DNA from 2 places in the Intrasporangium zincisolvens genome. Region 2 is predicted to be linked to the other one. Evidence: riboswitches for the same ligand, from Rfam matches in the RefSeq annotation. Region 2 holds a riboswitch; the other holds the start of a gene.

Region 1 (4,784 bases), on a different contig from region 2:
TCGTGGTCGGCGCCGGCGTCGAACGGTGGGTCCGTGGTGACCGGGTACAACGTCTACCGCGGCACCGCCGCGGGCGGCGAGGCGTCGACGCCGGTGGCCTCGAACGCCGCCGGCACGGGCTTCACCGACACCGGCCTGGCGAACGGGACGACGTACTACTACCGGGTCGCGGCGGTCAACGCGGTCGGCACCTCGCCGTCGTCGAACGAGGCCTCGGCGACGCCACAGGCCACCGTGGCCGGTGCGCCGACCGGGCTAGCGGCCACGGCCGGAAACGCCTCGGTGTCGCTGACCTGGGTGGCTCCCGCCTCCAACGGCGGTTCGGCCGTCACCGGGTACAACGTCTACCGCGGCACGACTGCAGGCGGCGAGGCGTCGACGCCGGTGGCCTCGAACGTCGCCGGCACGGGCTTCACCGACACCGGCGTCGCGAACGGCACCACCTACTTCTACCGCGTGACGGCGGTCAACGGCATCGGCACCTCGCCGTCGTCGAACGAGGCCTCCGCGACGCCGCGAGCGCCGGTGGCGGCCGGCTACGTCGGCCGGGTCGGGTCGCTGACGGCGTCGACGGCCCGCACGACGAGCACGGTGACGGTCGGGGCCGCCGGGGTGGCGGCCGGCCACACGGTCGTGGTCGCGGTGCTCCTGTCCACGACGAGCGTGACGGCGGCGGTGTCGGTGAAGGACTCGGCCGGCAACACCTACGTGGTGGTGCGTGACGTCAACGACGGGTCGGCCGGGGACCGAGTCGTGACGGCGGTCGCGGTGGGGGTGCGTGCCCTGCCGGCGGGCGCGACGGTGACGGTGACCTACGGGTCGTCCGCGGAGACACACCTGGCCGTGGATGAGCTGGCGGGCGTCACGGGGGTCGACGTCAGTGCGGGGGCGACGGGGACCGGTACGGCGTTCAGCTCGGGGTCGGTGACCACGTCGGCCGCCGGTGACGAGCTCTTTGCCGTGACCGGTATGGAGTCGAGCAGCGCGGTACCGGCCTGGGGGGCCGGCTGGACCGGGTTGCCGACGCTGAGCGTGTCGACCGACCACCTCGCGACCGCCTACCGGGGCGCGACGACGGCCGGCCCGTACGCGGCGAGCGGCACCGGGGGCGGGCAGTGGATGGCAGCCCTCACCGCCTTCCGCACCGGCTGACGCGACGTCTCGAGCTCCTGACGCCGGGTGGCCCGGTCCGCGACGTCCCTCCACGTCCGCCGAGGACCGGGCGACCTGCGCCGTGGCCCCGAAAGGCCTCATCCCCCCGGACCGGCGCGGCCCGACCGGTTGCCGCACGGACCCCTGGACCCGCACGGTCGACCGGCCGCCCGCGGCCGGCCCCGGTCAGGATGCCCTCGGACGGGCGGTGTGCGGCATCCGCCGCCGGGTGATCCGGGGGTCGTCCCCGGGTGGAGCGGATGCCGCGAAACCGGTCACGACGCGCGCGTCCCGCCGCTAGCGTGGCGCCCGAGCGCGACGTTCGGTCACCGACCGGACGTCGGCGGTCGGGGTCAGGGGGAGGAGCGGTCATGGCGCTGTCCGATGCCGCGGTGCGGGCGCTGCGCCACGCGGACCAGATGATCCGCGAGGCCGAGCGCGGCGACGTGTTCACCGTCTACGACGCCTGCCGCGCCGCGGTGGGTGCACTGGCGCCGGTCGACGACTTCTACGTCGCTCTCGTCCGGGAGCGGGACCGGCGCATCTCCTACCCGTACATGTTCAGCAACGGTGCCTACGAGGAGACCGGCACCCTGACCTACGGCCCCGGCGGCGTGGTCGCCTGGGTGCTGGCCTCGCAGCGGCCCTACCGCCACCGCGACGACGGCGGGGCGCTGCTCAACCGCGGGGTCCGCTTCGGCGACGACGACCTGTCGGCCGATGCCGTCGTCGTGCCGATGCTCGGCGAGGACGGCGTCGTGGGGCTGCTCGGCGCCCTTTCGGACACACCCGACTCCATGGGCGACGAGGTCGTCACCGCCCTCGAGTGGCTGGCCGGGCTCGTCCTGGACCGGGTCCTCGCGGCCCGGCCGGAGCGCCGGCTCAACCTGCCGCTCGTCTACCCCGAGCTCGAGGACTCCGGCCGCGCCGGCGTCCTCATGAGCGTCAACCGGACGGCGACGGCCCTGACCGAGATGGCGGCCGAGATCGAGGAGGTACGGCGTCGGCTGGCCCAGGATCCCTCCGACCCGGCGGTCCAGGACCGTCTCGCGGCCCTGGGGCGCCGGTGCTTCGAGGTGCAGGCCTCCCTCGTGACGCGTCTCGGCCACCAGGCCGGCGACGACCCCGAGGCGGGCGACCGCGCAGCCGCGGCAGCAGACCCCCTCGAGGTGCTGTCGCCGCGCGAGCGGGCCGTCGTCGAGATCGTCACCGGGCCGGACGGCGACCCGGGCAACGCCGGGGTCGCGCGGGCCCTCGGGATCGGCACCGCGACGGTGAAGACCCACATGGCCTCCGTGCTGTCCAAGCTCGGCCTCCAGCACCGCAGCGAGCTGCGCTGGCTCGTCGGGCGGGTCGCGCCTCCGCGCTGACGCATTTCGCCGAAACGCGGACAGGGCTGGCACCCCGACCTACTCTGGTTCGGAACCCGGCCCGGCAGGCCCGCCACGACGCGGAGCCCAGGATCCCGGACCGGGTGACATGACGCCCCGGCACGACGTCGGGGCGGCGCCCCGGTCCGCCGAGTCCTGTCCGCCGGGGGCGCGCCTTCATACCTCACCGGACAGGAACGGGGGACCCACTCGCGTCCGGCCCTGTGCCGGACTTGGGGTGAAGCCGCCATGCGCGGCCGGGCATCTTCCGCCCGAACCCGACAGCTCACCTCGCAGGCGTGGGAAGGGAATTCGCCATGCCCGCCATCGCTCGCACCCCTGCGCGCCAACCTCGCTCCCGCCTGGGCGCCGGCCTGCTGCTCGCGCCGCTGCTGGCCGTCGGCGCACTCGGTGCCGTCGCCGCATCGCCGCCCACGCCGGCCGGCCACCTCGACACGAGTGCCCGCGAAGCCGACACGGCGACCTGGGCCAACGCGTCCGACGCCGCCCAGGACCGCGACCGCGTCGACGTCCGGCTCTCGCTGGCCTCGACGGCGGCCGTGCCGCTCGGGACCCGGGCCGTGCGGGTCGCGGCCGCCCAGAAGGGCAAGCCCTACCGCTGGGGCGCCGCCGGCCCCACGGCCTTCGACTGCTCCGGGCTCGTGCACTACGTCTACGACGCGCGCCTGGCCCAGGACCTGCCGCGGACCGCGAACGCCCAGCGCCTCGACACGACCCGCGTCTCGCGCTCGGGGGTGCGTCCGGGTGACCTCATCTTCTTCATGCGGTCCGGGAAGGCCTACCACGTCGGCATCTACGCGGGCTCGGGCAAGGTGTGGCACGCCCCCAAGCCGGGCAAGCGCGTCGAGCTGGTCCGCATCTGGACGAGCGGCTGGGTCGCCGGACGCGTCCGCTGAGCCCGACGCGTCGGCGGTGGGTCAGTGCCGCCGGCGCGTGCCGCGCGTGCTCGGTCCGGCGGCGTGGATCTCGGCGGCGACGCTGCGCAGGGCGTCCGCGATCGTCGTGAGCACCTCGGTCACCTGGGGGAGCGTCGCCGGGTCGAGGGTGTCGAGGGTGTGCGGCATCCAGTCGCGGACCTGCCCGACCTGTGCCATCCCGGCCTCGGGGATGCGCACCGTGCTGCGACGCCGGTCGACCTGGTCGGGCACCCGCTCGATGAGGCCGCGTCGCTCGAGCCGGTCGACGAGGGTCGTCGTCGAGCTCGTCGTCAGGCCCAGCGCCTGGGCCAGCTCGGTCTGGCCGAGGGAGCCGCGGGCCAGCAGGTAGCTGACGGCGCGGCTCTCGTTGACCGTGAGGTCGAGATGCGCGGCCGCTGCCAGGCGGTAGTGCTCGCCGGCGAGGATCAGCTCGCGCAGGGCGGCGGTGGCCGCGGCGCGGTCCTGCGTGCTGGTCTGCGTACGGGTCGGCGTCATGGAGCCAACCTAGCGAGAGGCGGCTCGATCATCGACCAGGTGGACCGACAAGTGACGTGATGGTCGAACTGCTTGATGATCGCGTGATTTGGCCCTATCGTGGGTCGTGCAGCGCCGGGGGCACCCGGGCCGTGGCCGCGGTCCGCGTCACCCCTGGACGCGAGGTCGAGCAGCGTGCTTCGTGTCCGCGGCGCTGCGGCACGTCACCGGGGGCCCGAGGTGGCGGGCGCCGCCTCCCCTCGCGAGGGCGGCGCCCCACCTCGGGCATCGTCGTGCGCGCCGCGCCGTGCGCGCCTCGCCGTCACCGCGGTCGAGGACCCCCTGCCCCTCCAGTAGTCTGGTCGCCGCTCGTGACGGGGGACGCGAGCGCAGCCCGAGCGCCGGGACCACCCTCCGGCCCGACGACCAGAGGACAAGGACCCGCCAGCGTGGACGCGTCGACGCAGCTGACCCCACCGGTCAGCGTCATCATGCCGCTGCTCAACGAGGAGCGGCACCTGCGCGACGCGGTCGCCATGATCCTGACGCAGGACTACTCAGGCCCCATCGAGGTCGTCCTCGCCCTCGGCCCCTCGACCGACCGCACCGACGAGGTCGCCGACGCGCTCGCCGCCGAGGACCCCCGGGTGCGGCTCGTGCGCAACCCGAGCGGGCGCACCCCCGACGGTCTCAACGCCGCGATCGGCGCGTCGAGCGGTGAGGTCATCGTCCGCGTCGACGGGCACGCCGAGATCCCCGACGACTACGTCTCGTGCGCCGTGGCCGAGCTCCAGCGCGTCGGTGCCGACAACGTCGGCGGCATCATGGACGCGCGTGGCACCACCGACTT
Region 2 (4,784 bases):
CTAAGGGTCGAAACAGCGGCCAGGTCAGCATCAGCTCCGGCCGGACCCCTGCACACTTGCTCGTCCCGCCGCGGCGCTCTCCCGGGACCTAGGCTTCACCTCCCGGATCTGGCCACCCGAAACGCGGCGGGACGAGCCTCATCATGTCGACCCCGCCGCACCCGCGCGTGCATCTGCGTGGCCCCCTGGCCCGCCGTCGACGGGTCGCCGACAGCCTGTTGCGGTGGTACCCCTGGTGGGTACGGGCAGCCTATGAGCAGAACCGTCGCAGCGATCGTCACCGAGTTGGCCCGCGTCGAGGACCAGGTGCGCTGGGCTTCGCTCGGGGCCGGCACCCGCACCGACGCGCTGCGCCTGGCCGAGCTCACCGCCCGGGAGGATGCGCTCGTTCGCGAGCTGCGCGCCGTCGACGTCAGCATCGACCTGTCGGCGAGCCCCACACCGGCACCGGCCCCCGCTCTCTGACACCTACCGGTCCCACGGGTCGGCAGGGAGAGGGCCCGACGCAGCGGACGGCGGGCCGACCCACCGCACCACTCCCCCGCCCCGTCCACGCGTGCCACGATGTGAGGGCGTCGCACGACGAAACGGAGCACGCCATGGCCACCGACCCCGCCCACGGCTTCCTCACCGAACCGCCCCTGACCGACGACGTCCGCAGCGCGTTCGAGGGCGACCTCGACACCCAGGGCTTCGTCATGAACCTGTCGCACCTCTGGGCCCACGACCCCGCCGCGCACGACACGCTCTTCGCCCTGCTGGCCGACATGGTGCGCATCGGTGGGCTGAGCTTCCGGCAGCGGGGCATCCTCGTCAGCGCCGCCGCAGCCACCGCCGGTGACTCCTACTGCGCGCTCGCGTGGGGCAACCGCCTCGCCGGCGAGGCCGGACCCGACGTCGCCGGAGCCGTGCTGAGCGGCGACGACGCGGCGCTCGACCCCGCGGACGCGGTGCTGGCCGCGTGGGCGCGCACGGTGGCGCGGGACGCCAACGCTACGACCCCCGCCGATCTCGAGCCACTGCGTGCGGCCGGGTTCGATGACCGCCAGATCTTCGCCATCACGGTCTTCGTGGCACTGCGCCGGGCCTTCTCGATGGTCAACGCGGCCCTCGGCGCGCAGCCGGACGCCCAGCTGCGCTCGGCGGCCTCGACGCCGGTCGGCGCCGCGGTGTCGTTCGGCCGCCCCAGCGCCGGCGCACCCTCGGCCACGAGCGTCGGGGACTGAACGAGCCCTAGGCCCGGTCACCACCCTGCACGGCCACCCCGCGCAGCAGCGCCAGGTACTCCTCGACCGGGCGAGTCCCGGGCACGGCGGCAAAGCCGTTGGCGAGAACGAACGGCGTCGCCGTGATGCCGAGGTCCCGGGCCTGCTTCTCGTCCGCCCGGACCTCGCCGGAGTAGTGGTCGGACGCAAGGACCGCGGCGACGCGCCGCTCGTCGAGGCCGCACTCGGCGCCGAGCCGCTGGAGCACCTCCGGCTCGTCCAGCGGCAGGCCCTCGCGGAAGTGCGCGGAGAAGAACCGCTCCACGGCCGCCGACTGCAGCGCCGGGCCACCCAGCTCGCGCGCGAGGGCAACGAGGCGGTGCGCGTCGAAGCTGTTGGCCGTGACGGCGGAGTCGAGGTCGAAGACGAGGTCGTCGGCCTCGGCCACCTCGTGGGCGTGCGCGCGTAGAGCCCGCTCGGCCTCGGCCTCCTCGTCGGGCCGGGAGCCGATCCGGTCGGGGACCGGCTCGTTGCGCCGGGCCGGCCACTCGGGGTCCAGCTCGTAGGCGCGCAGCCGCACCGTGACGTCGTGCGGACGCTCGAAGGCGTGGATCGCCGCCTCGATCCGGCGCTTGGCGATCCAGGACCACGGGCAGACGAGGTCGGCCCAGACGTCGAGCTCGATGAGGGTCGTGGACTCTGCAGCAGGCTGGACGGTCATCACCTCATCCAACCACGGCACTGACCTCGGGCGGCCACCCCGAACGACGTCGCGCCCCCACCCTGGTGGGTGGGGGCGCGACGGAGGTACGTGGCGTGGTGCGGCTGCGACTCAGGCGCGGCCGTAGCCCGACGGCGTGGTCCAGATCGAGTGGTAGCCGATCGTCGTGCCGGGACGCTGCGCGTCGATCATGACGCCGGGGCTGACGTAGATGCCCACGTGGTAGGCGGGCGAGCCGAAGAACACGAGGTCGCCGGCGCGCGGGTTGCTGACCGACGTGGTGAACGCCTGCTGCTGCGACGCGGTGCGGGGCAGCGAGACGCCGGCCTGGCGGTAGACGTACTGGACGAAGCCCGAGCAGTCGAAGCCCGACGGGCTCGTGCCGCCGTAGACGTACGGGACGCCGAAGTAGGACTGGGCGATGCCGACGATGCCGGACGCCGTGGGCGCCGGGTCGAGGGACACGCGGGAGGCCGAGCGGGACGCGCGGTCGGCCGCCTGCTGGCGGGCGTCCTCCGCGGCCTTGGCGGCGGCGCGCTCCTTCTCGAGCTTGACGTCCTTGATGACGACCGGCTTGACCGTCGCCTGCTTCGCGGCCGGCTTGGCGTAGCCGATCGAGGAGAGGGCGTTGGTCGCCTTGAGCGTGCCGACCTGGGGACCGACGACCGACGGTGCCGCGGTGCTCGAGCCGTCGGCAGCGCTCGCCGGACCGGCGAACGTGGCGACGAGGCCGCCGGAGGCAGCCACGATCGCGGCACCCTTCACGGCGGGCTGAGCAGACTCCTTGGCGATGAGCTTGAGCTCGGCGATCGCGTTGAACCGCCCGGGGGCGCGGTGGCGCCCGGTAACGTTCTGAGCCACGTTTGACCTCTCGACGCCTACGAGGTGAGCTGTCGGGTTCGGGCGGATTGAGGTACTGCTCGCCCGGCCTTCGCTCGGACCTTGCGGTCCACGGAGGGCTTCACCCCGAGGACGTCCGGAGACGCCCGAAGGTGGTTCCCCCGCTCCTGCCATGCGGATCGTGCAGGGGCCCCGGGTCGATGGCAGGATTAGGCGGTTCGACCCGTGGCACTCGCCCGACGGGGAGAGCGAGCGGGGCTCACGCTACCCAAGATCCTCGCGAGTTGTCATCCCGAGAGCCCGCCGATTTCCACGGATTTTTCACCGGATCATCCGAGGCCGCCCGAAATCCCCACAGTCCCAGCACAATCCGACGGGGAGAAACGGGCATAACGGACAGGCCGGACGCGTCCGTCCAGTGAGCACGCCCGCGGGCGCACCCATGGCCCGGGCCGCCGGCCCGGCAGCGGGACCGGGTCAGGCGGCCTGGCAGAAGACGTGGACGGCCACCTCGTCGGGCAGCGACACGCCCTCACCGGCACCGGGGGCCTCGCTCACGGCGACGACGCGGCCGCCCTCGCGGACGACGCGGACGCGCGCCCCCGGCAGCACACCGGCGGAGGTGAGCAGGGCCAGCGCCTCGGGGTCGACCTGCACCGGCTCGCCGATGCGGCGGATCGTCACGACGGCCGGCTCGGCGCCCGCCGCCGTGGTCAGCGCCGTCAGCCCGGTGAGGAAGCCCGACGCGGCGTCCTCGGACACGCCGAGCTCGTGCAGGCCGGGGATCGGGTTGCCGTACGGAGACTCGAGGCCGCCCTCGATGAGGCCGAGGATCTTGCGCTCGACCTTCTCGGACATGACGTGTTCCCAGCGGCACGCCTCGTCGTGGGCGTACTCCCACTCGAGGCCGATGACGTCGACGAGGAGCCGCTCGGCGAGGCGGTGCTTGCGCATGACGCGCGTGGCGAGGAGCCGGCCGTGGTCGGACAGCTCGAGGTGGCGGTCGCCGGACACCGCGACGAGGCCGTCGCGCTCCATCCGGGCCACGGTCTGCGACACGGTCGGGCCGGAGTGGCCCAGACGCTCCGCGATGCGTGCGCGCAGGGGGACGATGCCCTCCTCCTCGAGCTCGAAGATGGTGCGCAGGTACATCTCGGTGGTGTCGATCAGGTCCGTCACGGTCATACCTTCTCAGAATCAGGACGCCTCGGGCGCCGCCCCTCCCGCCGCTGCTTCCGCCGCCCTTCCCGCGGCTCCTCCCGCGGTGCCGGCGTCGCGCCCCCGCAGGGGACGCGTCGGGTCGTGGCGCGGCACCCAGATGCGCAGCCACCCCGCGCCCAGGAGCGCCGCCGCGCCGAGGACGACAGCGGACGCGCCGAGGGTCAGGACGGCCGTCAGGGCTGACAACGCCAGCGGGCCCGCCGCCCTTCCCAGGTCGGCGCACAGGCGCCACCCGCCGAGGAACTGGGCGCGCCCGTCGGCCGGTGACGCGTCGGCCCCGAGGGTCATGATGAGCCCCGCGCCGAGGCCGTTGCCGATGCCGAGCACCGTGGCGGCCGCCGTCACGGCGACGAGGGACGTGGCGAGCGGCATCAGCGCCATGCCGAGCCCGAGCACGAGCATGCTCGGCACCGCGGCGGCCACCCGCCCGTACCGGTCCATGAGCCAGCCCGACGGGTAGAACAGGAGCATGTCGACGGCGCCGGCGACGCCGAACACGAGCGAGGTCTGCGCCGGGCTGAACCCGACCGACTCCGCCCAGAGCGGCACGAGCGCCTCACGGATCGCCCGCGCACCGGCGACGCACATGGCGCCGGTGCCGAGGGTCAGCAGCACGTGCCGGTGCTCGAGGAGCACCGACGCCACCGAGCGCGGGGCGCGCGCCCGACCCCCGACGCCAGGGCTCCCCCGGCCTCCCGCGTGGACGTCGTGGCCGGCGGTGATGTCGGGCGCGACGAGCACGAGCAGGAACGCCGCCACGCTCGCGACGCCGCCGACGACGTAGGCCGACTCGATGC

Evidence for each region. A riboswitch is a leader RNA that binds a small molecule or an ion and turns the genes downstream of it on or off. The one in region 2 is predicted to bind cyclic di-AMP.
Region 1: another riboswitch for cyclic di-AMP. It lies ahead of RY076_RS14630 (C40 family peptidase); the one in region 2 lies ahead of RY076_RS11880 (C40 family peptidase).

Annotation. Positions count from the first base shown of each region.
Region 1 is NZ_JAWIIL010000005.1:69,446-74,229, forward strand. It holds gene RY076_RS14620 (fibronectin type III domain-containing protein) at 1-1,152, shown strand, start outside; gene RY076_RS14625 (LuxR C-terminal-related transcriptional regulator) at 1,524-2,522, shown strand; cyclic di-AMP (ydaO/yuaA leader) riboswitch at 2,698-2,836, shown strand; gene RY076_RS14630 (C40 family peptidase) at 2,840-3,439, shown strand; gene RY076_RS14635 (MarR family winged helix-turn-helix transcriptional regulator) at 3,461-3,955, opposite strand; gene RY076_RS14640 (glycosyltransferase family 2 protein) at 4,384-4,784, shown strand, end outside.
Region 2 is NZ_JAWIIL010000003.1:733,208-737,991, reverse strand. It holds gene RY076_RS11895 (hypothetical protein) at 253-465, shown strand; gene RY076_RS11890 (carboxymuconolactone decarboxylase family protein) at 600-1,226, shown strand; gene RY076_RS11885 (DsbA family oxidoreductase) at 1,234-1,926, opposite strand; gene RY076_RS11880 (C40 family peptidase) at 2,038-2,787, opposite strand; cyclic di-AMP (ydaO/yuaA leader) riboswitch at 2,790-2,992, opposite strand; gene RY076_RS11875 (metal-dependent transcriptional regulator) at 3,244-3,945, opposite strand; gene RY076_RS11870 (MFS transporter) at 3,964-4,784, opposite strand, start outside.